Salinarimonas sp.: one gene and its partner. The protein of the gene in region 2 binds, or shares a complex with, the protein of the main gene of each other region. Links are inferred from orthologs where the notes say so. Each region holds a gene or a part of one and is shown on either strand. Other genes may lie near its edges.

Evidence for each region.
Region 1: the proteins of pal (region 2) and tolB are in contact, whole or in part, in a crystal structure (PDB 2HQS), measured with the Escherichia coli proteins. The link is inferred for Salinarimonas sp. from one-to-one orthologs.

The regions. Positions count from the first base shown.
Region 1 is NZ_CP157794.1:4,627,673-4,641,794, forward strand. Bases 5,283-8,243 are described here. They hold tolB (Tol-Pal system beta propeller repeat protein TolB), read right to left. Parts: upstream 7,450-8,243; coding sequence 6,115-7,449; downstream 5,283-6,114. Other genes in these bases: ABL310_RS21480 (DUF2007 domain-containing protein), read left to right, coding at 5,283-5,382; ABL310_RS21485 (methyltransferase), read left to right, coding at 5,372-6,163; tolA (cell envelope integrity protein TolA), read right to left, coding at 7,528-8,243. Also shown: ABL310_RS21450 (DUF1127 domain-containing protein), read right to left, coding at 1-32; ABL310_RS21455 (hypothetical protein), read left to right, coding at 239-451; ABL310_RS21460 (class 1 fructose-bisphosphatase), read left to right, coding at 514-1,482; ABL310_RS21465 (methyl-accepting chemotaxis protein), read right to left, coding at 1,493-3,322; ABL310_RS21470 (rhodanese-like domain-containing protein), read right to left, coding at 3,378-3,806; ABL310_RS21475 (polyprenyl synthetase family protein), read right to left, coding at 4,028-5,041; more of ABL310_RS21480, read left to right, coding at 5,155-5,282; more of tolA, read right to left, coding at 8,244-8,727; ABL310_RS21500 (biopolymer transporter ExbD), read right to left, coding at 8,733-9,176; protein TolQ, read right to left, coding at 9,192-9,878; ybgC (tol-pal system-associated acyl-CoA thioesterase), read right to left, coding at 10,424-10,858; Holliday junction branch migration DNA helicase RuvB, read right to left, coding at 10,862-11,911; ABL310_RS21520 (hypothetical protein), read left to right, coding at 12,220-12,639; ABL310_RS21525 (porin), read right to left, coding at 12,793-14,085. UniProt on the Escherichia coli protein: Part of the Tol-Pal system, which plays a role in outer membrane invagination during cell division and is important for maintaining outer membrane integrity.
Region 2 is NZ_CP157794.1:304,441-318,472, forward strand. What follows is about bases 3,118-5,988. They hold pal (peptidoglycan-associated lipoprotein Pal), read left to right. Parts: upstream 3,118-4,230; coding sequence 4,231-4,746; downstream 4,747-5,988. Other genes in these bases: ABL310_RS01445 (heavy metal translocating P-type ATPase), read left to right, coding at 3,118-3,594; cueR (Cu(I)-responsive transcriptional regulator), read left to right, coding at 3,610-3,999; ybgF (tol-pal system protein YbgF), read left to right, coding at 4,857-5,771; tilS (tRNA lysidine(34) synthetase TilS), read left to right, coding at 5,783-5,988. Outside these bases: ABL310_RS01440 (CAP domain-containing protein), read left to right, coding at 84-1,043; more of ABL310_RS01445, read left to right, coding at 1,159-3,117; more of tilS, read left to right, coding at 5,989-6,796; ATP-dependent zinc metalloprotease FtsH, read left to right, coding at 6,979-8,907; ABL310_RS01475 (thioredoxin family protein), read right to left, coding at 8,984-9,544; ABL310_RS01480 (DsbA family protein), read right to left, coding at 9,563-10,237; ppa (inorganic diphosphatase), read right to left, coding at 10,337-10,873; ABL310_RS01490 (GNAT family N-acetyltransferase), read right to left, coding at 11,009-11,518; ABL310_RS01495 (DUF1902 domain-containing protein), read left to right, coding at 11,530-11,874; ABL310_RS01500 (ASCH domain-containing protein), read left to right, coding at 12,012-12,497; ABL310_RS01510 (N-acetyltransferase), read right to left, coding at 13,355-14,032. UniProt on the Escherichia coli protein: Part of the Tol-Pal system, which plays a role in outer membrane invagination during cell division and is important for maintaining outer membrane integrity. The Tol-Pal system is also required for polar localization of chemoreceptors clusters.

The DNA of each region.
Region 1 (14,122 bases), 4.3 Mb from region 2 along the record:
CCTGCGGCGGGGATGTGGGGCATGTCGACCATGGTTCGTCTCCGGTGTCTCGGTTGCGAGGCCCGGAGCCTCCCGCGGGGGGATGTGCGCGCCCGTTGGAACGGGCGTCGGAAACGCCCGCTCGGGCGGATCGCGCCGTTTCCACGCTCGCTCACACCGCCGCTCCCACACGGCCGCACGACACGGGGTCCGCGCCTCGAGACGGGGCGCGTCTCTCTCTCAAGAAGGGAACGGACCCATGAGCACGCCGAGACGCACCGACGCCGCCACGTTCGGCATCGACTTCGTCAACCCGTCCACGCGCTGGGCGGACATCGTCGCCGGCCCACCGGCCGCGGCCTCGATCGCCCACGTGCGCAAGATCCTCGGCTTCGCCGAGGCCCGCCGCGCCACGGCGCGGGCGGCGCGCGCCGAGACGGTCGCGGCGCCCGCCCTGCCCCGCGCGGCGTGATCGCGCCACGGCCGGGATGCGCCGTCCCGCGCGGGCTTGTATCATGCGAGGCGGAGGCGCTCATGACCCATGCTCCGCTCGAGACCCGCCTGCCGGATACCGGCCCCCTCCGCGAGACCGTGCTACGCCTCGCGGAGGCGGGTGCGCGCGTCGCCGATCTCGTCGCGCGCGGCCCGCTCGCGGGGGATCTCGACGCGGCCGTCGGCGATTCCGGCGCGCACGAGGCGGGGGACGCGCAGAAGCATCTCGACCTCGTCGCCGACAGGCTGTTCCACGAGGCGCTCGCCGGCGCGCCGGTCGCCTGGCTCGCCTCGGAGGAGCGCGCCGAGGTCGAGGCGCTCGCGCCCGGCGCGCCGCTCGCCGTCGCGCTCGATCCGCTGGACGGCTCGTCCAACATCGCGGTCAACGCCCCGCTCGGCGCGATCTTCTCGATCTTGCCGGCGATCGACGATCCGCTGGCGAGCTTCCTGCGCCCCGGCGCGGCGCAGGTCGCCGCCGGCTTCCTCGTCTTCGGCCCGACGACCGCGCTCGTGCTGACGCTCGGCGCGGGCGTCGATCGCTTCGTCCTCGACCGCGAGGCGGGCCGCTTCCGCCTCGCGCAGGCGGGGGTGCGCATCCCGACGCAGACGCGCGAATTCGCGATCAACGCCTCGAACCGCCGGCACTGGGCGCCCGGCCTGCGCGCCTTCTTCGACGATTGCCTGCTCGGCCGCGAAGGGGCGCTCGGCGCCGACCAGAACATGCGCTGGATCGCCTCGCTGGTCGCCGAGGCCTACCGCATCCTCGTGCGCGGCGGCGTCTTCCTCTACCCCGCCGACGCGCGGCGCGGCTACGAGGCGGGGCGGCTGCGGCGGCTCTACGAGGCGAGCCCGATGGCGTTCGTCGTCGAGCAGGCCGGCGGGCGCGCGACCGACGATCGCGGCGCGCGCATCCTGGACCAGGCCCCGGCGAGCCTCCACCAGCGCACGCCGCTCGTGTTCGGCTCCGCCGACATGGTCGGCATGGTCGCGCGCTACGTCGCGAGGGCGTGAGCCGCCGGCCTCACGCGGCGCGCAGCGTCTCGAGGAAGGCGTCCATCTCCCGGCGCAGCGTGCGCGCCTGCTCCGCCAGCGAGCCCGAGGCCGAGCGCAGCTCGCCCGCCTTGTCGTTGGTGAGCGCCGCCGCGTCGGCGACATGGGAGACGTTGGCGGTGATGCCCGCCGCCCCGTCGGCCGCCTGCGAGACCGAGCGGGCGATCTCCTCGGTGGCGGCGCGCTGCTGCTCGACCGTCGCGGCGACCGCGGTGGAGATGCCGCTGATCTCGCGGATCGTGCGGGTGATGCCCTCGATGGCGGCCACAACCTCGTCCGAGGCGCCCTGCACGGCCCCGATCTGGCTCGAGATCTCCTCGGTCGCCTTGGCCGTCTGAGAGGCCAGCGTCTTCACCTCCGCGGCGACGACGGCGAAGCCCTTGCCGGCCTCGCCCGCGCGGGCCGCCTCGATGGTGGCGTTGAGCGCGAGCAGGTTGGTCTGGGCGGCGATGGCGTTGATCAGGTCGACGACGTCGCCGATGCGGCTCGTCGCCTCGCCGAGCGCCCGCACCTTGCCGCCCACCGCGCCCGCCTCGGTCACGGCGGAGCCCGCGATCTCGGAGGCCTGCGAGACGCGCCCGCCGATTTCCTGGATGGACAGGCTCAGCTCCTCGCTCGCGGCGGCGACGGTCTGGACGTCGGCGCCGGCCCGCGCGGAGGCCTCGCCCGCCTCGCGACCGCGCTGCGTCGTCGTGGCCGAGAGCTCCACCAGCGCCCGCGACGAGCCGTCGATCTGCGCGGCGGCGCTGGAGAGCGCGGCGACGACCCCGTCGATCGAGCTTTCCAGCGCGTCGGCCATGGCGGCCATGGCGCGGCGGCGCTCGGCGGCGCCCTCTTCGCGCATCGTCTCCTCGCGGCGACGGCGCTCCTGCTCCTCGGCGAGCCGGGCCTGCATCGCGGCTTCCGCCGCGGCGGCCTCCTTGCGGGCGATCCGGCGCATCAGCTGGAAGACGAGGGCGATGGTGACGAGCCCGATCGCGCCGATGACCACGACCAGGATGCCGATCGACGAGGTCTTCGTCGCGGCCATGGTCTCGGCCGATTTCGCCACGTCCCAGGTCACCGCCGCGTCGAAGGCGGCGGCGCCTTCCGGGTCGACGACCGACAGCGTCGCGCCGGCGGGGATCGCGCCTTCCGGGAGCGTGTAGTTCTCGGGATCGGCGAGGACGCGCCCGTCCGCCGCCGAGAGGAAGGCGACGTCCATGCCGAGCCGTGCGTCGGCCGCGCGCAGCGCGTGCAGCGGATCGGCGTGAATCGCGAGATAGCCGGCGAGGCGCAGCCCGCCGACGGGGACGACCACCGTCATCCGTGGCGCGCCGTCGGAAATCCACTTGTGCGTGAGCGCCTGCAGCCGCTCCGCGCCCTCGCGGGCGGCGAGGAGCGCCGGCAGGCCCGGCGGCGGGGCGAGCCCGGCCTCGGTGTGGAGCTTCGCCAGCACCGCGGCGTCCGTGCCGTAGAGCGTGAGGCCGGAGACGGCCACCGCGCCGGAGGTGATGGCGTTGCGCCGCAGCAGATCCGGCAGCAGCGCCTCCACCGCCGGGGCGTCGCGCGCCCCGACGGCGCTGCGCAGGGCGCCTTCCTGCGCCATCGCGCCGGCGAGGGAAGCGACCTCGCCGGCATAGTCGCCCCAGGCCACGTCCGCGACGTAGCGGTTGAGCACGGAGCCGACCTGCACCGAGTTCGCCTCGTGAACGGCGGCCTCGTAGCGTTGGGTGACCAGGGTCATCACGCCGATGGCGGCCACGCAGTTCAGGATGGCGGCGACGACGAGGATCGCGAGGAGCTTTCGATGCTCTGTCATGGTCTCACGCTTGTCGGCTCGGGGGAAGGGAGAGGGGGAAGGCGCCGGGCGCGCCTCACCGGGTGACGAGGGGCAGGCCCTTCTCGCGCCACTCCTCCATGCCGAGCGCGTAGTAGTGGACGTTCGAGTAGCCGTAGCCGACGGCCTTGATCACGGCGGCGGCGGCGCGGCCGCAGGCGAGGCCGTTGCAGTAGAACAGGACCGGCGCGTCCTTGGCCGCGACGTGGGCCGCGAGGTCGGCCTCGCCCTCGATGTCGGTATCGATCAGGCGCACGGCGCCCTCGATGTGGCCGGCGGCGTAGTCCGCCTCCTTGCGATTGTCGAGGATGACGAGATCCGGGGTCGACTGGACCAGCGCGATCACGCCCTCGGCGTCGACGGTCGTGGCGCCCTCGATCTCGAGCGGGGCGAGATCGGCCTGGGCGGCGGTGGAGAGGCCGAGAGCGACCAGCATCCCGGCGGCGGCGACGATGAACTTACGCATGGTCAACTTCCTCCTGTTTTCCGTGTGACGCGGCAACACAGGAACGAAGTTCGACACAGGAGTCTTGAAGATCGGTTTAGATCGATTTTAGATTGTTTCGACACGAACGAGCCGGGCGTCGCGCCGGCCTCGGCGCGCCCGTCCGACGCCAAGCGGCGGCGCCGGGTCGAAGCCGAGGAGAACGGCCCCGGTCGCGATGGGCCCTCGAGCGGACGCGCGCCTCAATAGGCCCGCGCGACGCAGAACTCGACCGCGTCGAGCAGCGCCCGCTTCATCGGCCCGTCCGGGTAGATGCCCAGCGCATCCCGCGCCATCGCCCCGTAATGGCGGGCGCGGGCGACCGTGTCCTCGAGCGCCTTGTTCCGGCGCATGATGGAGAGCGCCTCCTCGAGGTCGCGCTCCGCGATCTCGCCGCGCTCCAGCGTGCGGCGGAAGAAGGCGCGGTCGGCATCGGTGCCGCGGCGCACGGAGAGAACCACGGGCAGCGTGATCTTGCCCTCGCGGAAATCGTCGCCCACGTTCTTGCCGAGCTTCGCCGCCGCACCGCCGTAGTCGAGCGCGTCGTCGACCAGCTGGAAGGCGACGCCGAGATTCATGCCGTAGGAGCGGCAGGCCTCGGCCTCGCTCTTCGGGCGCTCGGCGATGACCGGGCCGACCTCGCAGGCGGCGCCGAAGAGCTCGGCGGTCTTGGCGCGGATGATGGCGAGGTAGTTGTCCTCGGTGGTCTCGATGTTCTTCGCCGCGGCGAGCTGCATCACCTCGCCCTCGGCGATGATGGCGGCGGCGTCGGAGAGAATCTCGAGCGCGCGCAGCGAGCCGACCTCCACCATCATGCGGAAGGCCTGGCCCAGCAGGAAGTCGCCGACGAGCACGCTCGCCTCGTTGCCCCACTTGACCCGCGCGGCGATCTTGCCGCGGCGCATGTCGCTCTCGTCCACGACGTCGTCGTGGAGGAGCGTCGCCGTGTGCATGAACTCGACGGAGGCCGCGAGCTTGACGTGGCCGTCGCCGCGGTAGCCGGAGAGCTGGCCGGCGGCGAGGGTGAGCATGGGGCGCAGGCGCTTGCCGCCCGACGAGATCAGATGATTGGCGACCTCGGGGATCATCGTCACGTCCGAGCCCGTCCGCGAGAGAATCATCTCGTTGACGCGGCCCATGTCGGCCGCCACCAGCGACACCAGAGCCTCGATGCCCGGCTCGGCGGCTCTCTCCTCGAAGGGAACGACGACTCCCACGCGCTCGACCTCTTTTTCCTGACGCGGCCCCCGCCGCGGATGGACGGCAAGGTCGCACGGGCTATGCTGTGGCGCAACGCGCGGGGTTGACGCAAGAGGGAAACGAGCGGCGCATGGTCGAATTGATCCGAACGAACGACGTGGTGCTGATCGGCTACGCCGAGTCGCTGCTGCGGGAGGCGGGCTTCAACATCTTCGTCGCCGACAATCACACGAGCGTGATGGAAGGCTCGATCGGCGTGATCCAGCGCCGGATCCTGGTCGTCGACGACGAGGCGGACGCGGCGCGCCGCTTCCTCGAGGAGGCCGGTCTCGGCGCCGAGCTGCGCGATGGCGCCTGAGCCGGACGAGGGCGGCCTCACGCGCGACACGCTGCTCGACGGGCGCGTCGCGCTCTGGCAGCGCAGGGGCGGCCACCGTGCCGGCACCGACGCCGTGCTCCTCGCCGCCGCGACGACGCTCGCGCCGGGGGAGCTCCTGGTCGATGCGGGCGCGGGGACGGGGGCGGTGGGTCTGATGGCGGGGGTCCGCGCGCCCGAGGCGCGGATCGTGCTCGTCGAGCGCGACCCGGCGCTCGCGGCGCTCGGCGTGCGCAATCTCGCGCAGAACGGGATGTCCGGCCGCGGGATCTCGGTCTGCGCCGATCTCCTCGCTGGGCTCCCGCTCGCGCCGGCGCGCGCCGACGCGGTGGCGACGAACCCGCCCTATTTCGAGCCGGGCGAGGCGCCCCGCTCGCCGGACGCCGCCCGCGCCGCGGCGCACGCGCTGGCGGAGGGCTCGCTCGCCGCCTGGATCGAGGCCTGCGCCCGCCTGCTGCGGCCGCGCGGGCGGCTGTCGCTGATCCAGCGCGCCGACAAGCTTCCCGCCTGCCTCGCCGCGCTCGAGCGCCGCTTCGGCGCGATCCGCGTCACCCCGGTGCGTCCGCGCGCCGACAGGGACGCGACGCGGATCGTGATTCACGCCGTGAAGGACGCCCGCACGCCGCTCTCGATCGCGCCGGCCTTCGTGCTGCACGAGGCGGACGGGCGGTTCACGGCGCGCGCCGATCGCGCGCACCGCGAGGGCGTCTGGGATCAGCGCACCTCGGAGAGGAGCGGCGACCAGGTCGGATCGGAGGCGTAGCCCGGCGTCGGGATCGGCACCTCGACCCGGCCGGTGATGTCGACCATGTAGAGCTGCCCGCCCGACTGGCCGCCGGGATCGCGGAAGAAGACGATGTACTGCCCGTTCGGCGCCCAGGCCGGGCTCTCGTTGTGGAAGCCCTCGGTGAGGATGCGCTCGCCCGAGCCGTCCGGCCGCATCACGCCGATGGCGAAGCGCCCGCCCTGCATCTTGGTGAAGGCGATCCAGTCCCCCCGCGGCGACCAGACCGGCTGCGAATACGAGCCCTGCCCGAAGGAGATGCGCTGCACGTTCGAGCCGTCGGAATTCATCGTGTAGAGCTGCTGCGAGCCGCCGCGGTCGCTCTCGAACACGATCCGCGAGCCGTCCGGCGAGAAGGACGGCGAGGTGTCGATCGCCACCGTCGAGGTCAGTCGCGTCATCGTGCGCGAGACGAGGTCGATGAGATAGAGGTTGGCGTTGCCGCCCTGCTGCAGCGTCATGACGATGGAGCGGCCGTTGGGCGAGAAGCGGGGGGAGGACGTCATGTCGGGGAAGTTGCCCACCGCCTGGCGCGCGCCGGTCTCGAGGTTGAGCACCTGCACCCGCGGCTGCTCGCCGGAGACCTGCGCCATGAAGGCGATCTCCTGGGCCCGCGGCGAGAAGCGCGGCGTCACCACCGAATTGTCGCCCGGAGTCAGGTAACGCACGTTGGCGCCGTCCTGGTCCATGATGGCGAGGCGCTTGAGGCGGTTCTCCTTCGGCCCGGTCTCGTCGACGAAGACGATGCGCGTGTCGAAGAAGCCCGCGAGCCCCGTGATGCGGGTGAAGATCGCGTCCGAGATGATGTGCCCGACCCGGCGCCAATTGTTCGGGTCGGTGAAGAATTGCTGGCCGGTGATCTGCTGGCCGGTCTGCACGTCCCAGAGCCGGAACTCGGTGCGCAGCCGGCCCTGGCCGTCGCGGGTGACGCGGCCGGTGACGAGGCCCTGCACGCCGGCCTGGCGCCACAGGTCGAATTGCGGCGCGGCGTCGAAGGCGGGCGTGCGCTCGGGGAAGCGGCCCTGGTCGAGCGGCGCGAAATAGCCCGACCGGTTCAGGTTCGAGGCGACGATGCTCGAGATCTGGGGCCCGAGATTGCCCTCGCCGACGAACTCGGCGACGGCGATCGGCATCGGCTGGAACTGGCCGCCCTGGACGTCGACGACGAGCTCGGCGCGCGCAGGCGCGGGCGCGAGCCCCGGCGCGAGGGCGGCGACGCCGGCGGCGACGAGGCCGATCCGCAGGGCGTTCAGGACGAGGCGCATGGCAGGTTCCGGGTGTTCGGCGGCGGATGGCCGCGCACGGGTCGACAGCGGGAGCGAGGCGAAGGCGGACCCGCCGCCTCAGGAGTAGAGCGGATTGAAGTTCACCGTCAGGTTCCTCCAGTCCTGGTAATAGGGAGCGAATTGGGCCGGAATCTGGAGCGGCGCGCAGCTCCGCGCCGCGCGCAGCGCCGATTCGGCGATCGGCCCGAACAGCGGATCGGCCGAGGAATTGGTCAGCTCCGGCGAGCCCGCGAGGGTGCCGTCCTCGTTGAGCACGATCCGCACCACCGCGACCGGCGGAGCGTTCGCGGTCTGCGCGGCGAGCGGGATGTTCCAGCAGCGGTGCAGCTGCTGCTGGATCAGCCCGGCGAGCTGCGACATCAGGCTCGGGTTCAGCGTCGCGGCCCGGCCGGTCTCCGTCCCGAGCGAGGCCGTGCGATTGATCTCGGCGGCGGCCGCGCCGGTGGAGGCGGCCTCCTCGGTCGAGCGCAGGAGCGAGGCGATGTCGGACGGGTCGAAGCGCTCGGCCTCCTCGGCGACGCGGCTCGCGCGGGCCTCCTCGGCGCGCGCCGTGTCCGCCGCGCGGGCGGCCTCGGCGACGCGCCGGCGCTCGCGCTCCTCCACCTCGCGACGGCGCGTCTCGGCCTCCGCGACGCGCTGGCGCTCCGCGTCCGCGGCGGCGCGCTGCATGGCCTCGGCCTGCGCCTGCGCGCGCTGGGAGCGCGAGGGCGGCAGCGGAGCGGGCGGCGCGGGCGCGGCCTCGGCGACCTCCACCGGCACGACCGGCTCGGGGACCGGCTCGGGCGACGGCGCCGGCGGCGCGGGCGCCGCGATCGGCTCCGGAGCGGGCGGGACGGGCGCGGGCGCGGCGACCTCCGCCGGCTCTGGCGTCGGCAGCGGGGCGGGCGGCGGCGGGGGAGGCGGCGGCTCGGCCTCGGCCGGTGTCGGGCGATCCGCCACCTGCATGTCGGGCGTTCGCGTCGCCGGCGTCTGCGTATCGCGCTGGGCCTCGCCCGCCGGGCGAAGCTCCGGCGCCTCGGCCACGCGATCGGCCCGCGGGCGCGGCTCGGGGATCGGCGCCTCGGCCTCGATCTCGCCGCGCCTGATCTGCGAGAACTCGGTCTCCGTGATCATCTCGACCGGGATGCCCTCCTCCACCGGCGGCAGCGGCACGACCCCGGAGACGGCGACGAGGCCGCCGACGATCAGCGCGACATGGGCCACGCCCGAGAGGAGGAGGCCCGGCTCGCGAAAGGAGAAGAGGCCGCGCGCGCGCATGGAGCTCAGTTCTGGTCCGGGAGGGTGACGAGAGCGACGCGGCTGAAGCCGCCTTGCGTGACGAGCGCCATCACCTCGGCGACGCGGCCGTAATCCACGGCGCGGTCGCCGCGCACGAAGACGCGCGCCTCCGCGCCCTCCTCCGCCCGCGCCTCGATCGCCGCGACGATCTCCCCGTCGGCGAGCTCGGCATCCTCGAGGAAGACGCGGCCCTCGGCGTCGATCGACAGCGCGATGGGCTTGGCGTCGACGTTGAGCTGGCCGGCCTGCGCCTGCGGCAGGTCCAGCGGCACGCCCGCGGAGAGCAGCGGCGCCGACACCATGAAGACGATGAGGAGCACCAGCATGACGTCGATGAACGGCGTCATGTTGATCTCGTTGATGGCGCGCGCGCGCCCGCGGCGCCTGCGCCGTCCGCCGCCCGTTCCGGGTCCGCCGTGGGAGAACATGGCCGTCGCGCCCCCTTACGCCGCCGCCGCCAGGCGCTCGTCGACCTGACGCGCCAGGATCGCCGAGAACTCGTCGGCGAAGCCCTCGAGCCGGATCTGCGCCTTGGCCACCTCGGCCTGGAACTTGTTGTAGGCGATGACCGCCGGGATCGCGGCGATGAGCCCGATCGCGGTGGCGAAGAGCGCCTCCGCGATGCCCGGCGCGACCACCGCGAGGGAGGTGTTCTGCGAGGCGGCGATGGCGATGAAGGACGTCATCACGCCCCAGACCGTGCCGAACAGGCCGAGATAGGGCCCGGCCGAGCCCACCGAGGCGAGGAAGATCAGCCGGGATTCGAGCCGCTCCACCTCGCGCTGGATGGTGACGTCGAGCACCTTGTCGATGCGCGCCGGCAGGCTCGCCACCGACCGGCCCGAGCCCTCGAAGGAGCGCTTCCACTCGTGCATGGCGGCGACGAAGACGGAGGCGAGCCCCGTCGTCGGACGCTCCGCCAGCGAGCGGTAGAGCTCGTCGAGCGAGCGGCCCGACCAGAAAACCTCCTCGAAGCGGTCCATCGCCCGGGTGAGGCGGCGGAACAGCAGCGTCTTGTCGATGATGATCGCCCAGCAATAGACCGAGGCGGCGACGAGCCCGATCATCACGAGCTTGACCACGATGTGGGCTTGCCAGAACAGGCCCCAGAGGGAGAGATCGTGCGTCATCGGCGGGTTCGTCCTAGTGTCGGCTCGAGCGCGGGATCGCGCGGCGCGGGGGACGTTCGGCCCGAACAAGGCTTAACGGTTCGGAACGCGTCCTGCAAACGTGGTTCGCGCCGCAACATGTCGAAAATATGAGCGATTGCCAGCGCCGGCGCGGCCTCTCGGCGCTGTTGCGATGAGGACACGATCAGGGTTAACGGAGGCTTGACGCGCAGGCGGCGAAGGGGTGCGGCGCAAGGGCGCTGCGGACGGTGCGGGGGCGGTCGCACGGGCGCTCTGCATGAAGCTCGAGACGTTCGGCGACAGGTCGCCGAGGGACCCCCCTCTCCCCCGTGGAGAGGGGCCGAGGGTGAGGGGCGTACGGAACGGTCCCGCCCTCGATGCAGCGCTGCCCCGCGGTCGAGCCGACGTCGGCACGGGTCGGGTCGGAGCCCTCGCCCCGCGCCCCTCTCCACGAGGGAGAGGGGAATCTCGTCGCGCTCGAGAGACGCATCCGCGCGAGAGAGACGCATCGCGAGCGCCTCCTCACCGGCCGCGCTCCGCCGTCCTCACCCGCCGAGCCGCTCCCGGAGCCCCTCCGGGATCCGCACCGGCCGCCCGCCGCGGATGGCGGCCACGGTCACGTCGGCGGTGACGAGCGCCTCCTCGCCCCGCAGGATGCGCTGCGCCAGCAGGATGGTCGCGCCTTTGACCTCCAGCGTGCGGGTCTCCACCGTCAGCACGTCGTCCATGCGCGCGGGCTTGACCCAGTCGAGCGTCATGCGCCGCACGGCGAAGGCGATCCCCTCCCCTTCCGCGTGCAGCTCCGACTGCGCCACGCCGGCGAGGCGGAGCTGGTCGGTGCGCCCGCGCTCGAAGTATTTCAGGTAGTTGGCATGGTAGACGATGCCGGAGAAATCGGTGTCCTCGTAGTAGACGCGCACCGTCAGGCGATGCACGCCGTCCGCGAACCGGCCCGCGAGCGGGATCAGCGCATCCGTCATGCGTCAGCCCTCGTCCCCGCCCGGAAACAGCCCGAACTGGCTCGCGCCCGGATCGCGCGTCGGCTCCGGCATGCCGAGATGCCGGAAGGCGTGGGGCGTGAGCAGGCGCCCGCGCGGGGTGCGCTGCACGAAGCCCTTCTGGATCAGGTAGGGCTCGATGATCTCCTCGATCGCGTCGCGCGGCTCCGAGAGCGCGGCGGCGATGGTCTCGATGCCCACCGGCCCGCCGCCGAAATTGGTGGCGACCATGGTCAGGTACTTGCGGTCCATCACGTCGAGCCCCACGGGATCGACGTCGAGGAGGCCGAGCGCCTTGTCGGCGAGGCCGCGGCCGACGGTCTCGACGCCCTCCACCACGGCGAAATCGCGCACCCGCCGCAGCAGCCGCCCGGCGATGCGCGGCGTGCCGCGCGCACGCTTGGCGATCTCGTTGGCGCCCTCGTCCGACATGCCGAGCCCCATTACGCGCGCGCCGCGCTTGACGATGAGCTCGAGCTCGCCGACCTCGTAGAACTCGAGCCGCACGGGGATGCCGAACCGGTCCCGCAGCGGCGTGGTGAGCAGACCCGCGCGCGTCGTCGCGCCCACCAGCGTGAAGCGGGGCAGCTCGATCTTCACCGAGCGCGCCGCCGGCCCCTCGCCGATGATCAGGTCGAGCTGGAAGTCCTCCATCGCCGGATAGAGAATTTCCTCCACCGCCGGGTTGAGCCGATGGATCTCGTCGATGAAGAGCACGTCGCGCTCCTCGAGGTTCGTCAGCTGCGCGGCGAGATCGCCCGCCTTGGCGATGACCGGGCCCGAGGTCGAGCGGAAGTTCACGCCGAGCTCGCGCGCGATGATCTGCGCGAGCGTCGTCTTGCCGAGCCCCGGCGGGCCGACGAACAGCACGTGGTCGAGGGCGTCGCCCCGCGCCTTCGCCGCCTCGATGAAGACCTGGAGATTGGCGCGCGCGGCCCGCTGTCCGGTGAAGTCGGCGAGCGAGAGCGGGCGCAGGGACGCATCGACGTCGTCCTCGCGCTTCACGGGGGAGACCAGGCGATCAGCTTCGCTCACGGGCGCTCTCTCTCGTTACCTGCCGCCTCGCCTTTTACAGCCTCGCGCCGCGCGAGCCAGCCCCAAAGGGCCGCGACGAGAGCCTTCGCGCTCTTCACAAAAGAAAAAATCCGGGCGTCGCGCCCGAGCGGCTCTACGGCCAAGCCCCTGCGAGCACGGCGGTTTCTGCCTATCCCCTAGGGAGAGGGCGACCTTTCGGGGCCATGTGAGGAACGGATTCTCGGAACACGAATCCCGTCCCGTCGTTGGTGGAGCATTCCGGCGTCGCGCTTCGCCGTGGCGCAACGAGATCCGAATGGAGGATATCCATGAAGTACATCCTGATGACCACCGCCGCCGCCCTCTTCTTCGCCGCTCCCGCGAGCGCCCAGCAGGCCGCTCCCGATCCGGTCGTCGATTCGGCTCCGGCCGTGCCGCAGACCGCGATCGGCGTGCAGGAGCGCCGCCGCCTCATGACCTCGGACGATGCGACGGCCGCGCCCTCGGGCATGCTGATCGGCGAGGAGACCAGCTCCTGGTACGTGGACTGCACCGATCCGGGCGTGGTCTGCGAAAACTACGAGGGCCTCGCCACCGGTACGGTCGGCACGATGGGCGCCCCCGATCCGGTCGTCGATGCGGCCCCGGCCTCGCCGGACACCGCCGTCGGCGTGCAGGAGCGTCGCCGTCTCCTGACCGATGACGACGCCACCGCGGCGCCGTCCGGTCAGCTGATCGAGCGTCAGTAAGCCAACCGAACGCCTCTGGCGTGACGGTACGGGAAAGCCCCGGCGGGAGCCGGGGCTTTTTCTTGTGCGCTCGACATCGGTCGGGCGCGGCCTGGCGCACAAAAAAGAAGCCCCGGCGTGAGCCGGGGCTTCCCGTGAACCGTGCAGGACGGATCAGAAGTCGCGCTGGATGCGCAGACGGCCGGCCCAGGTGGAGCCGTCGTTGTTGACCACCGTGGCCGGGAGGACCAGGTTGCCGTTGTTGTAGGCGCGGACGGGGTTGTCCGGGTCGATCGAGGTGTAGACCACGTCGGCCGAGAACGTCAGGCCGGAAACCGGGCGCCAGTTCAGGCGGGTACCGGCCTGCCACCAGGTGTAGTCGACGGCGGTGCCGCGTACGACCACGCCGGGAGCAGCCACGAAGCCGGCGGCCGTGGTGGGAACGTCCACCTCGCCGTAGGCGCCCTGGATGTCCTGCCAGATGGTGGGCGTCCAGAAGTGGCGGAACGCGGCCGCGATCGACCAGGCCTCGGTCGTGACGAGCGAGGTGCCCGCGGCATTGAGGTAGGCGTCGTTCAGGCCGAGGTTGAACTCGGCAACCGCGCTCGGAGCGTCGGCGTAGGACACCGCGCCGTCCGCGTAGACCGCCTGCAGCCACAGAGCGTCGCCGGCCGCGATCATCGGCAGGCGGATGTTGACGCCCGCGCCGACGGCCCAGCCGAGCTCGTCGTCGACAGCCACGCCGGGCTGGTTGTGGCGAACCTGATGCAGCGCACCCATCACCTGGGCGGAGCCCCAGGCCTGAGCGACGTTCAGGTTGGCGACGAGACCCGGCAGCTCCTGCCCGCCCTCGAGGTTGTCGAGGCCAGCGGCCGTCGAGGCGCGGATGCCGTTACGACGGGCGAAAGCGTCCTCGATCGAGATCGTGGCCGAGAAGCCCGAGCCGAACGTCGCGGTGTAGGCGAGAACCTCGGTCGACGGATCCGACAGGCCGTTCGAGCCCGACATCAGGTTGCCGCCGAAGAACGAGAAGAACGACGTGATGCGACCGGCAGTCAGCCCAGCGAACTGGATGAAGGCCTGATCGAGCACGGCGTCCGTGGCATCGTTCGTGCTGTTGGCGTTGATGCGGATGAACGAGCGCAGCGTGCCGAACTCGGTCGCCGTGCGGGCGTCGAACGCGATCGAGCCGCGCGCGAAGAAGTCGATGTCGTTCTGCTCACGCTCGACGGTGTAGTCGTTGTTCTCCGAGAAGCGATACTCGGCGCGGACGTAGCCCGAGATCTGCAGGCACGTCTCGGTGCCCGGGATCACGAAGAAGCCCGTGCCACCGATCGGGGCGTTCGGGCAGGTGCGGACGTACTCGACCGGCGCCGCGGCGCGGACCGGAAGATCGGCAGCTTGAGCCCCGGTGACCGCGACCAGACCCGCGGCAGACCCGAGGAGAAGGCTCTTGGCGAGCTTCATTGATGACCTCCAAAGTTTCGAGACCCTGGGGGGCCGG
Region 2 (14,032 bases):
TGATCCGCCGGCGCGACGATGCGGGGGAAGGCTGAGCGCGCGCCGGGCGCGAACCCGCGGGGCGCGGCGGGCGTTGCCGGCCAATGGACACGCTCGCCCCGTTCGCCCGCGCCGCGTCGCTCGCGGCGCTCCTCACCGTGGCGCCGGTGGCCGCGCAGGACGCGGGCCGCTTCGTCACCGGCGACCTCGCCGCCCTGCGCGCGGCGGCGCTCGCGGAGGCGAACGCCGATCGCCGCGAGGCGGGGCTCGCCCCCCTCGAGCCGGGCGCCGTCCTCGACGAGATCGCCCAGGCGCACGCGCACGACATGCTCGCGCGCGACTATTTCTCCCACGCCTCGCCGGACGGGGAGGGCGTCGGTGCGCGCTTCCGCGAGGCCGGCGGGTCCCGCAGCGCCGTCGTCGCCGAGAACCTCGCAACCTGCACGGGCTGCCCGATTCCGCCGACGCGGGCGCGCGTCGAGGCCTTCGAGGCCGGCTGGATGGACAGCCCCGAGCATCGCGAGAACCTGCTGCGCCGCGGGGTCGCTCGCTTCGGGTTCGGCATCGCCGCCGACCCCGAGACCGAGCGCGTCGTCGCCGTGCAGACCTTCGCCGGCCCGGGCGTCCCGCGCGGCCTCGCGGCAGGCGAGGAGCCCGAGCCGCTCGACGAGGCCGGGCGCGCCGCGGCCGCCGTCGACGCGGTGAACGGGCTGCGCAAGGCCGCCGAGGTCGCGCCGCTGCAGGCGAGCGACTCGTTGACGCGAGCGGCCCGATCCATGCTGCCCGAGGGCGGCGCCAGCCCCGACGCGCCCGCGCTCGATCTCGACGCGGCGCTGCCCGCGGGCGCCCGCGCGGATTTCGGCGCCGTCGCCGTCCTCGCCGGGACCTGCTCCGGCTGCGGCGCGACGCCGACCCGCACCGATGTCGCCGACTTCGTCGCGCAATGGGCCGAGAGCCGCCGGGACCGGCTGACGGCATCCGGCTTCGACCGCCTCGGCTTCGCGCTCGGCGCGGACGGGGAGGGCGCCAAGACCGCGGTCCTCGTCCTGGCGCGGAGCCGCTGAGGCACGGGCGAAGAAACACGGGCTTTCCCGCATTGACCTTCCCATGATGGGAGACTTTATCAGGAGCGGGACACGAGACGCGGGACCCCACCCGCGCCGTCCCCGGAGCCTGCTCATGACCGTCGCCCACAAGACGCCGACCGCCGCCGCACCCCTCGCCAGCCTCGATTTCGAGGTCGAGGAGATGACCTGCGCGTCCTGCGTCCGCCATGTCGAGCGCGCGGCCGGCGCCCTGCCGGGCGTCGCCGGCGTCTCCGTCAATCTCGGCGCCGAGCGCGTGTCGGTGGACTTCGACCCCCGCCAAGTCGGCGCCGCCGCGATCGCGCAAGCCATCGACGACGCCGGCTACGAGCCGAAGCTGCGCACGATCGAGCTCGCGGTGGAAGGCATGACCTGCGCCTCCTGCGTCGCGCGCATCGAGACGGCGCTGAAGGCGACGCCGGGCATCGTCGAGGCCAGCGTCAACCTCGGCAACGAGCGCGCCCGCGTCACCGGCCTCGGCCGCGACCTCGAGAGCGCCGCGCGCCTCGCCATCGAGGAAGCGGGCTACGAGGCGAAGCCGATCGCCGACGAGGCCGAGACGACCCGCGAGGCGGCGATCGCCGAGGCCGAGCGGCGCGAGCGCACGCAGGTCGCGATCGGCGTCCTGCTGACGCTCCCCCTCGTCCTGCCGATGCTCGCCATTCCCTTCGGCGTGCACTGGATGCCGCCCGGCTGGGTGCAGTTCCTGCTGGCGACGCCGGTGCAGTTCTGGCTGGGCTGGCGCTTCTACAAGGCGGGTTTCAAGGCGTTGAAGGCCGGCTCCGGCAACATGGACCTGCTCGTCGCCATCGGCACGAGCGCGGCCTACTTCCTGTCGGTCTACGTGCTGCTGACGGCCTCCGGCCACCACATGCCGGAATACTATTTCGAAGCGTCGGCCGTGATCATCACGCTGGTGCTGCTCGGCAAGCATCTCGAGGCCCGCGCCAAGCGCAAGACGGCCGACGCCGTGCGCGCGCTGATGGCGCTGCGGCCCGACACGGCCCGCATCCGCCGGCCCGACGGATCCGAGGTCGAGGTGCCGGTCTCGGATGTCGCCCGCGGCGACGTCGTCGTCGTGCGGCCCGGCGAGCGCGTGCCCGTCGACGCGACGATCCGCGAGGGCGCGTCCGAGATGGACGAGAGCATGGTCACGGGCGAGAGCCTCCCCGTCCTGCGCGAGCGGGGCGCGCCGATCATCGGCGGCTCGGTGAACGGCACGGGCGTCCTCGCCGCCGAGGCGACCGCGGTGGGCGCCGACACGACGCTCGCGCGCATCGTGCGCCTCGTCGAGAACGCCCAGGCCTCGAAGGCGCCGATCCAGAAGCTGGTCGACCGGGTGGCGGCGATCTTCGTGCCCGTCGTGGTCGCGATCGCGATCCTCACCTTCGCGGCCTGGTTCTGGGCGACGGGGAACCTCGAGCTCTCCATCGTCACGGCGGTGGCCGTGCTCGTCATCGCCTGCCCCTGCGCGCTCGGCCTCGCCACGCCCGCCGCGATCATGGCCGGCACCGGCGCCGCCGCCCGCGGCGGCGTGCTGATCAAGGACGCCGAGAGCCTCGAGCGCGCCAAGGCCATCCGCGCCGTGGCCTTCGACAAGACCGGCACCCTCACCGAGGGCAGGCCCGAGCTCGCCGAATTCGAGGCGCTCGACGGCGACCGCGCCGCCGCGCTCGGCATCGCCGCCGCGCTCCAGGCCGGCAGCGAGCATCCGCTCGCCCGCGCCGTCGTCGACGCCGCCGTCGCGGAGGGCGTCACCGTCTCCTCCGCCGCCGACGTGAAGGCGATCGCCGGCCGCGGGCTCGAGGGCCGCGTCGGCGAGGCCCGATACGCGGTCGGCAGCGCCCGGCATATGGGCGATCTCGGCCTCTCCCTGGACGCTGTGGCCGATCGGGCCGCCGCGCAGCAGGCGGAGGGCCGGTCGGTCTCCTACCTCGCCGCGCTCGGCGAGACGCCGCGCCTCGTCGCGCTCCTCGCCTTCGCCGACCTGCCGCGCCCGAGCGCCGCGGATGCGGTGGCGCGCCTGAAGGCCATGGGCATCACGAGCGTCATGGTCACGGGCGACAACAAGGGCTCCGCCCACGCGGTCGCCCGCGCCATCGGCGTCGACGAGGTCGTGGCCGAGGTGCTCCCCGAGGACAAGGCGCGCATCGTCTCCGAGCTGAAGATCCGCTTCGGCGAGGTCGCCATGGTCGGCGACGGCATCAACGACGCCCCCGCGCTCGTCGCGGCCGATCTCGGCATCGCCATGGGCTCGGGCACCGACGTCGCCATGGAGGCGGCCGGCGTCACCCTGATGCGCGCCGACCCGGAAGCGGTGGCGGACGCCATCGAGATCGCCCGGGCGACCCAGGCGAAGATCCGCCAGAACCTGTTCTGGGCCTTCGCCTACAACACGGCGGGCATCCCGCTCGCGGCGCTGGGCTTCCTCAGCCCGATCATCGCCGGCGCGGCCATGGCGTTCTCGAGCGTCTCGGTGGTCACGAACGCGCTGCTGCTGCGCCGGTGGAAGCCGGCCGGCGAGCGCTGAGGGGAGGGCCGAGCCATGAAGATCGGCGAAGCGGCCAAGCGCTCCGGCGTCTCGGCCAAGATGATCCGCTACTACGAGGAGATCGGCCTCTTGAAGCCCGCGGGGCGGGCGGGGAACTCCTACCGCGACTTCGACGACCGCGAGGTGCACGAGCTCGTCTTCATCCGCCGGGCGAGGGCGCTCGGCTTCTCCATCGACGAGATCACGCGGCTCCTCGCGCTGTGGCGCGACCGCGGGCGGCCGAGCCGGGAGGTGAAGCAGATCGCCGACCGGCACGTGGCCGAGCTGAAGACGCGCATCGCGGACCTGCAGGGCATGGTCGACCAGCTCGAGCATCTCTCGCATTGCTGCGCCGGCGACGATCGCCCGGACTGCCCGATCCTCGCCGATCTCGCCGAGGCCTGATCGCGATCCCGTGAACGGCGCTGCCCTGGCGCGGACCGGCGCGCCCCCGTAAAGCCGCATTCAGGATCGATTAACCCTGACCGAATCGTGATGCGGCGACGCGGATTCGCGCGCCTCCGGGTAAGGCTTCGTCAACCACGAGGGCCGAAGACGGGAGGGTGTGGCGGCGTTGCGCGAACGGGGCACGCCCGCGCCGCCGCACGATCGCAAGCCGAGGAGCTCACCCCCGCCATGTTCGCGTCCGCCATGTCCTTCCGCGGCCTCCGGCTCGCCGCCGCGCTCGCCCTGACCCTCGGCGCCGCCGCCTGCGCCGCGACCCCGCCCGACGTCGACACGGCGCTCAACGGCGGCCCCGGCGCACCCGGCGCGGCCACGCCCGGCTCGGCGCAGGACTTCACCGTCAACGTCGGCGACCGCGTCTTCTTCGAGACCGACCAGTCGACCCTCACGCCCACCGCCCAGGCGACGCTCGACCTCCAGGCCCAGTGGCTCGCGCGCTATCCGCGCTACGCGGTCCTGATCGAGGGGCACGCCGACGAGCGCGGCACGCGCGAGTACAATTTCGCGCTCGGCGCCCGGCGCGCCCAGGCGGTGCGCGACTATCTCGCCGCCCGCGGCGTCGATGCCGGCCGCATCCGCACCGTCTCCTACGGCAAGGAGCGCCCCGTCGCCGCCTGCGCCGATCCGTCCTGCCAGTCGCAGAACCGCCGCGCGGTGACCGTGCTGGAGGGTGGCGCGGGGGTGTGAGCGCCGGCGCTCGCCGGAGCGCGAGCGGGGGCCGACCCGCCACATTTTGGCCCCCGCCGCCGTCTGTGGTATCGAACGAGCCACTCCCCACAGATCGGCCTTCCATCCCGATGCGATTCGCCCCCCCCGTTCCCGCGCGCGCCTTCGCCCTCGCGGCCCTGTGCCTCACCGGTCTCGTCGCCGGCCTCCTCGCCGTCGCGCCCGGCGCGCGCGCGCAGAGCGCGAGCGAGATCGTGCTGCGTCTCAACCAGCTCGAGGAGACGGTGCGCAGCCTCTCCGGCCAGGTCGAGGAGCTGCAGTTCGAGAACCGGCAGCTGCGCGACCAGCTCTCGCGCCTGCAGCAGGACGTCGACTTCCGCTTCGACGAGCTCGGCGCGCCGCCCTCGACCCTTCCGCCGCCGGGCCAGGACGCGACGGGGCAGCGCTCCGACGCGTTCGACCCGACGGCGAGCCCCTCGGCGGCCGGCGCGCCGCAGCCGCTCGGCACGACGACGCCCTCCGCGCCGCTGGCCGGCGTCGAGGCGCCTCCGCCGGAGGGCGGCGGCGCGCCGCTCGACATCGCCGCGATCCTGCGCGGCGAGGCGCCCCTCCCCTCGGTGGAGCCGCGCACCGGCCCCTCCATCGCCGCCACCGGCACCGAGGACCCGCGCTTCGACTACGAGAGCGCCTACGCCTACCTGCTGCAGCGCCAGTACGAGCGCGCCGAGATGGGCTTTCGCCAGTTCCTCCAGTCGCATCCGCGCGACGCGCTGGTGCCGGAGGCGACCTTCTGGCTCGGCGAGACCTACGCCCAGCGCGGCCGCCATCGCGAGGCGGCCGAGCAGTTCCTGAAGGTCGCGACCGAGCACGAGGAGAGCGCCAAGGCGCCCGAGGCCATGCTCAAGCTCGGCACCTCGCTGATCGAGCTCGGCGCCCGCGAGCAGGCCTGCGCCACCTTCTCCGAGCTGACGCGCCGCTACGACGACGCCGCCTTGCCGGTGCGCGAGGCGGTGGAGCGCGAGCGCCGGCGCGCCTCCTGCGCCTGAGGCGCCCCGCCATGGGGGAGCGTGAAGACGCGCCGCTCTCGGACGCCGAGGCGAATGCGCGCCTCGCGCCGCTCCTCGCCGAGCGCGCCGAGACCGGCCTTCTCCTCGCCGTCTCCGGCGGCCCCGATTCCGTCGCGCTGATGCGTCTCGCCGCGCCGCTCGCCCGCGACGCCGGCGCGCGCCTGTCCGTCGCCACCGTCGATCACGGCCTGCGCGAGGGCTCCGCCGCCGAGGCCGAGACCGTCGCCCGATGGGCCCGCGACGCCGGCCTGCCGCATCGGACCCTCGCCTGGACGGGCGAAAAGCCGCATGCCGGCCTCCAGGACGCCGCCCGCGCGGCGCGCTACGCCCTCCTCGCGGTCCATGCCCGGGAGATCGGCGCCGGCGCCCTCGCCACCGCGCATCACCGCGACGACCAGGCCGAGACCGTCCTCATGCGCCTCGCCGCCGGCTCCGGCATCGCCGGGCTCGCGGGCATGCGCGCCCGCGCCGACCTCGACGGCCTCGTGCTGGCGCGGCCCTTCCTCGACCTGCCGAAGGCCCGCCTCGTCGCCACCTGCCGGGCGCGGGGCTGGCCCCACGTCGAGGACCCGTCCAACGCGGCCGCGCGCTTCGCCCGGGCGCGCCTGCGCGGAATCGCCCCGCTGCTGGCGGCCGAGGGGCTCGACGCCGCGCGGCTCGCCCGCCTCGCCGGTCGCGCCGCCCGCGCCGACGACGCCCTCGAGGCCGCGACGGAGGCGGCCTTCGCGCGTATCCGGATCGGCGAGGCCCCGCTTCTCCTCGACGCAGGGCTCCTGCGCGCCGAGCCGGAGGAGATCGCCCTGCGCGTCCTCGCCCGCGCGTTGCGCGAGGCGGGCGGCGGCGTCGGCTACGATCGTTTGCTGCGTCTCGAAGCTCTGTGGGCGCGGCTCGCCCCGGCGCTCGACGCGAACGCGCCCTTCCGGGCGACTCTCGCGGGCGCCCTCGTCGACGCCGCCGGGGGCCGCATCCGCGTCGCGCCCGAGCCGCCGCGGCGGCATCGCTGACCCGGACCCGCGTCGCGAGGGCGCAGAAATGCCGCAGGAGCGCCCTCCTGCGGCCGGTTCCACTTGGCACGCAAGACGCGCGCACCTAGATTGAGGCTTGCGAGCGTCTCCTGTCGGGCGAGGGCTCGCGGCAGGCCCGCCGAAGAGCGGCACGCACACAGCCCGGCGACGAACGGACCGCGATGAACCCGAACTTCAGAAACTTCGCCCTGTGGGTCATCATCTTCCTGCTGGTGCTCGCGCTCGTGACGCTGTTCCAGTCGCCGAGCCAGCGCGTCCAGGGTCGCGAGATCGCCTACAGCCAGCTGCTGACGGCCGCCGAGTCGGGCCGCATCTCGTCCGTCACCATTTCCGGCAACGAGGTCACCGGCGTCTACCAGGACGGCACGGCCTTCTCCACCTACGCGCCCGAGGACGCCACGCTCGTCCCGACGCTGCAGGAGAACGGCGTGCAGATCAACGCGCGCCCGCCCCAGGACAACACGCCCTGGTTCATCGCGCTCCTGATCAACTGGCTGCCGATCCTGATCTTCATCGCCGCCTGGATCTTCCTGTCGCGCCAGATGCAGTCCGGCGCGGGCCGCGCCATGGGCTTCGGCAAGTCGAAGGCCAAGCTGCTGACGGAGGCGCACGGGCGCGTCACCTTCGACGACGTCGCCGGCATCGACGAGGCCAAGGAGGATCTCCAGGAGATCGTCGAGTTCCTGCGCGATCCGCAGAAGTTCCAGCGCCTCGGCGGGCGCATCCCGCGCGGCGTGCTGCTCGTCGGCCCTCCGGGCACCGGCAAGACGCTCACGGCCCGCGCGGTGGCGGGCGAGGCGAACGTTCCGTTCTTCACGATCTCGGGCTCCGACTTCGTCGAGATGTTCGTCGGCGTCGGCGCGAGCCGCGTGCGCGACATGTTCGAGCAGGCGAAGAAGAACTCGCCCTGCATCATCTTCATCGACGAGATCGATGCGGTGGGCCGTCACCGCGGCGCCGGCCTCGGCGGCGGCAACGACGAGCGCGAGCAGACGCTCAACCAGCTCCTCGTCGAGATGGACGGCTTCGAGGCCAACGAGGGCGTCATCATCATCGCCGCGACGAACCGCCCCGACGTGCTCGATCCGGCGCTGCTGCGGCCCGGCCGCTTCGACCGTCAGATCGTTGTGCCCAACCCGGACGTCACCGGCCGCGAGAAGATCCTCAAGGTTCACGTGCGCAAGGTGCCGCTCGCGCCCGACGTCGACATCCGCGTCATCGCCCGCGGCACGCCCGGCTTCTCGGGCGCGGACCTGATGAACCTCGTCAACGAGGCGGCTCTGCTCGCGGCGCGGCGCGGCAAGCGCATCGTCACGATGCAGGAATTCGAGGACGCCAAGGACAAGGTGATGATGGGCGCGGAGCGCCGCACCCTCGTCATGACCGACGACGAGAAGCGGCTCACCGCCTATCACGAGGCCGGCCACGCCATCGTCGCGCTCAACGTGCCCGCGACCGACCCCGTCCACAAGGCGACCATCATCCCCCGCGGGCGGGCGCTCGGCATGGTCATGCAGCTCCCCGAGCGGGACAAGCTGTCCATGTCCTTCGAGCAGATGACGTCCCGCCTCGCCATCATGATGGGCGGTCGCGTCGCCGAGGAAATCATCTTCGGCAAGGACAAGGTGACCTCCGGCGCCCAGTCCGACATCGACCAGGCGACCCGCCTCGCCAAGATGATGGTGACCCGCTGGGGCTTCTCCGACGAGATCGGGACCGTCGCCTACGGCGACAACAACGACGACCCGTTCCTCGGCATGCAGATGGGCCGGCAGGCTCACATCTCCGAGGCGACCGCGCAGACGATCGACGCCGAGGTGCGCCGCTTCGTCGACGGCGGCCTCACGGAGGCGCGTCGCATCCTCACCGAGAAGCGCGACCAGCTCGAGACGCTGGCCAAGGGCCTGCTCGAGTACGAGACGCTGACCGGCCAGGAGATCCGCGACCTGATCGAGGGCAAGCGCCCCTCGCGCGACGCGTCCGAGCCGGCCCAGCCGGTGCGTGGCGTCACGGTCCCCGTCGCCGGCAAGCCGCGCCCGCCGCGCGACGAGCCCGGCGCCGGCGGCCTGGAGCCGCAGCCCCAGGGCTGACGCCGGATCCGTCCCGAAATGCGACGACGCCCGCCGAAAGGCGGGCGTTCTCGATTCCGGACCTGCCGCGTGGCGCTCAGGCCGTCTTCCACTTGATCGAGCAGCCGATCGAGGGGATCTGCTCGCGCGGGCCCGCGCCCGTCTCGGCGACCTGGCGCATCGCCTCGTAGAGCTCCCGGCGCAGGCCGGGCGCGCCGGCCTGGCTGCGCGAGGCGTCGAGGCGGCCGCGATATTGCAGGCCGCCCGTCGCGTCGAAGCCGAAGAAGTCCGGCGTGCACACGGCGCCGTAGGCGCGCGCCACCTCCTGGCTCTCGTCGTAGAGATAGGGGAAGGGGAAGCCCTTCTCCTCGGCGACGCGCTTCATCGCCATCGGCCCGTCCTCGGGATAGGTCTCGGCGTCGTTGGAGGAGATGGCGACGACGCCGATCCGGAGCGCCTTCAGCTCCGCCGCGTCGCGGATGATGCGGTCGATGACCGCCTTCACGTAGGGGCAGTGATTCGCCAGGAACATGACGAGCGTGCCCCTCTCGCCGGCGATGTCCGCCAGCGCGATCTCACGCCCGTCGGTGGCGGCGGGGAGGCGGAAGTCGGGGGCCTTCCAGCCGAAGTCGCAGATCGGGGTCTCGGTCGCGGCCATGGCGTCTCTCCTTGCCTGTCAGGTCTCGTGCGGGGTTCGATCGGCGGTGGCGAGCGCCTCCTCCACAGCCGCGACGGCGGCATCCGCAGGCAGAAAGCCGGCGAAGATCTCGTGGAGTGCGCCCTCCGGCGTCTCGCGATAGAGCGTGGGATAGCTCGTCACGCCGCGCCGGCGCGCGGCGTCGAACATGGCGATCGTCTCGGCGAAGGCCTCCGGCGCGCTCCAGCGCTCCTCCAGGGCGTCCGGGTCGAGGCCGGCGGCGCGCGCCACACGGCGCACGGTGCGCGGGTCGTCGGGCGTGCGCCCCTCGCCGTAGAGCGCCTCGCCGAGGCCGAAGGCGACGTCGAGCCCGGCCTCGGGGCCTGCCATCTCGCGGGCCACCCGGGCGGCGCGGCAGGCGGGTTCCGAGCGCGAGACCCAGCGCCCGGGCTCCAGCACGCGCTCGAAGAAGGCGGGCCCGGCCTTCACGCCGGTGCGGGCGTAGATCGCCTGGAGGCCGCGCATCAGATAGGGCGCGTCGAGCCCGATCATGCGCTCGCGCCCGCCGGTGACGAGCCCGCCCATGGCGACGTCGAAGGTGGCGGCGTCGGCGAAGCGTTCGCGCAGGCGGCGCAGGGGCGGCCCGAAGCCGTAGCACCATCCGCAGAGCGGATCGGTGGCGACGACGAGGACGGGCCGGGTGGGGTCTGGCATGCGGGGCTCCGGGTAGGGGACGCGCGTCTCCCACTCAGATAGGCGCGTCGGCCGCCCCTGCGAACCCCGCGGGCGAACGCGGGCGAACGCGCGTGCGGATCAGCCCTGATCCTTCCTCGCGCGCTCGATGGCGCGGGTGACCATCTCCAGCGCCTCCTCGGCGTCGCCCCAGCGGACGATCTTCACCCACTTGCCGGGCTCGAGGTCCTTGTAGTGCGCGAAGAAGTGCTCGATCTGCTTGAGCGTGATGTCCGGCATGTCGGCGATCGTCTTCACGCTCTCGTAGCGGCGCGTGAGCTTCGTCGTGGGCACGGCGATGATCTTCTCGTCCTGCCCCGCCTCGTCCTCCATGATCAGCACGCCGACGGGCCGCACGGCGATGATCGCGCCGGGCACGATGGCGCGGGTGTTGGCGACGAGCACGTCGACGGGGTCGCCGTCGTCGGAGAGGGTGTGCGGGACGAAGCCGTAATTTCCGGGATAGCGCATCGACGTATAGAGGAAGCGGTCGACGACCAGCGTTCCGGCGGCCTTGTCGAGCTCGTACTTGATCGGCTCGCCGCCGATCGGCACCTCGATGACGACGTTCACCTCGTGCGGCGGGTTCTTACCCACGGAAACAGCATCGATGCGCATAAAGTTGTCTCCTCAAGGCCTTTGCGCGGCCGCAAGCGGGCGGCCCCTGGCTTCGTGGGGTTGGTAGCGGTCAATGCCGCAACGCACAAGAACGACTTTCGCCCGACCCTCTCGCCCGACCCCGCTGCGAGCGCCTCAGCGGGTGAAAAGGAACGCCTTCTTCGGCAGCGAATCGGAGCCGAGCCGCTCGCGGCTCTCGGCGATGACGCGCCCGCCCAGCCCTTCGTAGAAGGCGCAGGCGCGCTCGTTGTCCGCGAGCGACCAGATCGCCACGGAGCGCGCGCCGCGATGGTGCAGGTCGTTCATCACCGCCCGGAACAGACGCCGGCCGAAGCCGAGCCCCTGGTATTCCGGGGCGAGGTAGAGCTCGTCGATCTCCCCGTCCGCCTTGAGCATGCGGTCGCGGCAGCGGCCGTAGGAGGCGTATCCGACGATCTTCTTGTCGACGTCGAGCACGGCGAGCGGACGGCCGCGGCGCAGCGAGAAGGCCCACCAGCGCGGGCCGCGCCGCTGGATCATCCGCTCCAGCGTGACGCCGGGGATGATGCCGGTATACGCTTCCCGCCAGGCCGCGTCGAAGACCTTCGAGATCGCGGCGGCGTCGGCGGGCTTGGCGTGTCGGATGCCTGTGACGAGCTCGCTCATGGGAGAAGCTTATGACGGCTCGCCGCGGCTGGGAAGAGCCGCTTTCGAAGGAGGCGTTGCGACGCACGGGCGCGGGCTCGCGCTTCGCGCATGGGCCGGGCCGAGGCTATCCTGACCGCCGGTCGGTCCGGAGCACCTCCCATGCGAAGCCGTCTCGTCCTGATCGAGGCCGCTTTCGACGACGATCCGACGTCAGGACCGTCGAGCACAGCGCGATCCCCGGCCTCTGCCGCGAGGCCGCGAGCCACGACGCGCTCATCGCCCGGCTGCCGGGGATGGTGGCGGACCTGATCGAGGAGAACGGGGCGGAGGGTGAGCCGATTTCCGATCCGAGGCAGCGGGGCTATATACCCTGACGCTTAGCACAATCGGCCAAGCATTATCGTAGTTTTCTGTATGTTCCCTGAGAGCCATGCGTATGCTCTTGATGCGCAGATGAGTTCAAGCTAATTGTATAGCGTCCTTATCGACCATTCAGAGGTGGGCTAACAAAGTGCGCGATGTCCTTTTTAGCATTCACCCGATCTATGCTGACGCGATACTTTCTGGGCGGAAACATGTTGAGGTGCGCCGTCGCTACCCGCTGAGGGAAACGGTCGGGGGAACTATGTTTATCTATGCGACGAAGCCGATAGGTGCAATTATAGGCACCGCTCGGATTGCGGGTGTGGAAATTCTGGGTGTCGATCGTCTCCTGGAGCGTTATGGAGACGCGATTTTAATCGACAAGAGCGCTCTCGTGAATTACTTGAGTCCATCACAGACTGCTTTCGCGATCCGGCTTGAACAACCTTGCCGGATGCCGGTGCCTATTGAGCGCGAACAGCTGCTGCTTCGTGGTATTACTCCACCACAGGCGTTCATGTATCTTCCTCGCGAGTTGAGCCATAGCTTGCCAGATGCCGGCTTTGATGATCCGAGACAAATGGCTTTCGATTTTTCGGAGAGCGGTAGCTGCGTCAAAGCCGGGTGCGCCTAGGATGCGGACTCATTTCGCGGCAAGCCAAATCCGGATCGCGGCGAGCTTGAGCGCGGCGAGGAAGTTGTCGGGCGAGCGGTCGTAGCGCGTGGCGAGGCCGCGGAAGTGCTTGATGCGATTGAAGAAGCGCTCAACGAGGTTTCGCTGGCGGTAGAGCCAGGAGCTGAACGGGAAGCTGCCCTTTCGGATCGCGCGGGGCGGGATGTTCGCCCAGGCGCCGCGTTCGGTCACCGTCGCGCGGATCGCGTTCGTGTCGTAGGCGCGGTCGGCGATCAGGATGGCGTCTTTCGCGACGAGCGGAAGGAGCTGCTCGCAGGCCGGTGCGTCGTTTGCCTGCCCTGCGGTGAGCAGGAGGCGAACCGGCCGCCCTTCCGCATCGACGAGGGCGTGGATCTTGGTCGTCAGGCCGCCGCGGGAACGTCCCATGCGACCATCTCCGGCGGCCTCCGAATCCCCCTTTTTCCCGCGGCCCCGTGCTGGTGGACGCGGACGCAGGAGCTGTCGATCATCACGATGTCGCCGTCGTAAGCCTCTGAGACGGCGTCCAGAATTCGGTCCCAGACGCCTGCTTTCCGCCATCGGACGAAGCGGTTGTAGAGCGTCGTGCGCGGGCCGTAGCGCTCGGGCACGTCGCGCCAGGGCGCACCCGTCCGGAAGCGCCAGACGATCCCGTTGATCACCCGCCTGTCGTCCACCCGGGGCACGCCGCGCACCTTGTTCGGCAGAAGCGGCTGGATGATCGCCCATTCCTCGTCGGTCAGCTCATGGCGGCGCATCGAATCCTCCCTCGATCAGGAAGGTTGAATCATCCTACGCTCGAGCGATCAAATCCGCTTTGCCGTTTATGGGGCCAGAGCCTAAGCCAGAAGTCGGGCGGGAACCTCAGCAAGTTCGAGGATATGTCTGAACTCGCCGTCTGTGATGCGGCGAAACTGAAATCGTGGGGGGTCGGTCAAGCCTACGACGTCGAGCAGCCTGTCCCGGTTGGGGCGCTTCGGAAACGCAATATTATAGGTCATTCTGACAGTAAAAAGCCTTTTGGTGCTATTGAACCGCTCTCGGAGCTCTTCTTCTGAGAACACGCTATGAGGAAGGCAGTAGTCGACAAATTCTTGAACGTTCGCGAAATCACGCCTGCTTCTCGTTTCTTCAACGACACAGACCGAAGTCGCTACCGACCTGTAACGCGCCCGTCCACCCTTGTCTGTCGTGCGATAGATTACAACGGCGTCGCCTTTTTTCATCATTGTTAGTGGGAGCCCTGCGACATAAACCTTATGAATGGTATTCGTATGAGAAACATCGGACAGAATATCGGGGGGCTCGGTAACAAGGATTGAGTCTGGAAAAAGCTGCGTGTGGAACTCGGGGTATATCGCTAAAAGAAAGCAGCGGCCAGATTCCTGTCTAATGATCGGGTATCTTTCAACAAGCTCATCCGAGGAGTCTGTAAGCTCCTTGACGAGGACAATTTCCTCGCCGTTCGGCGTGATTTTATTTCCACGTTCTTCAAAGCCATACCGCTCTAGCAGTCG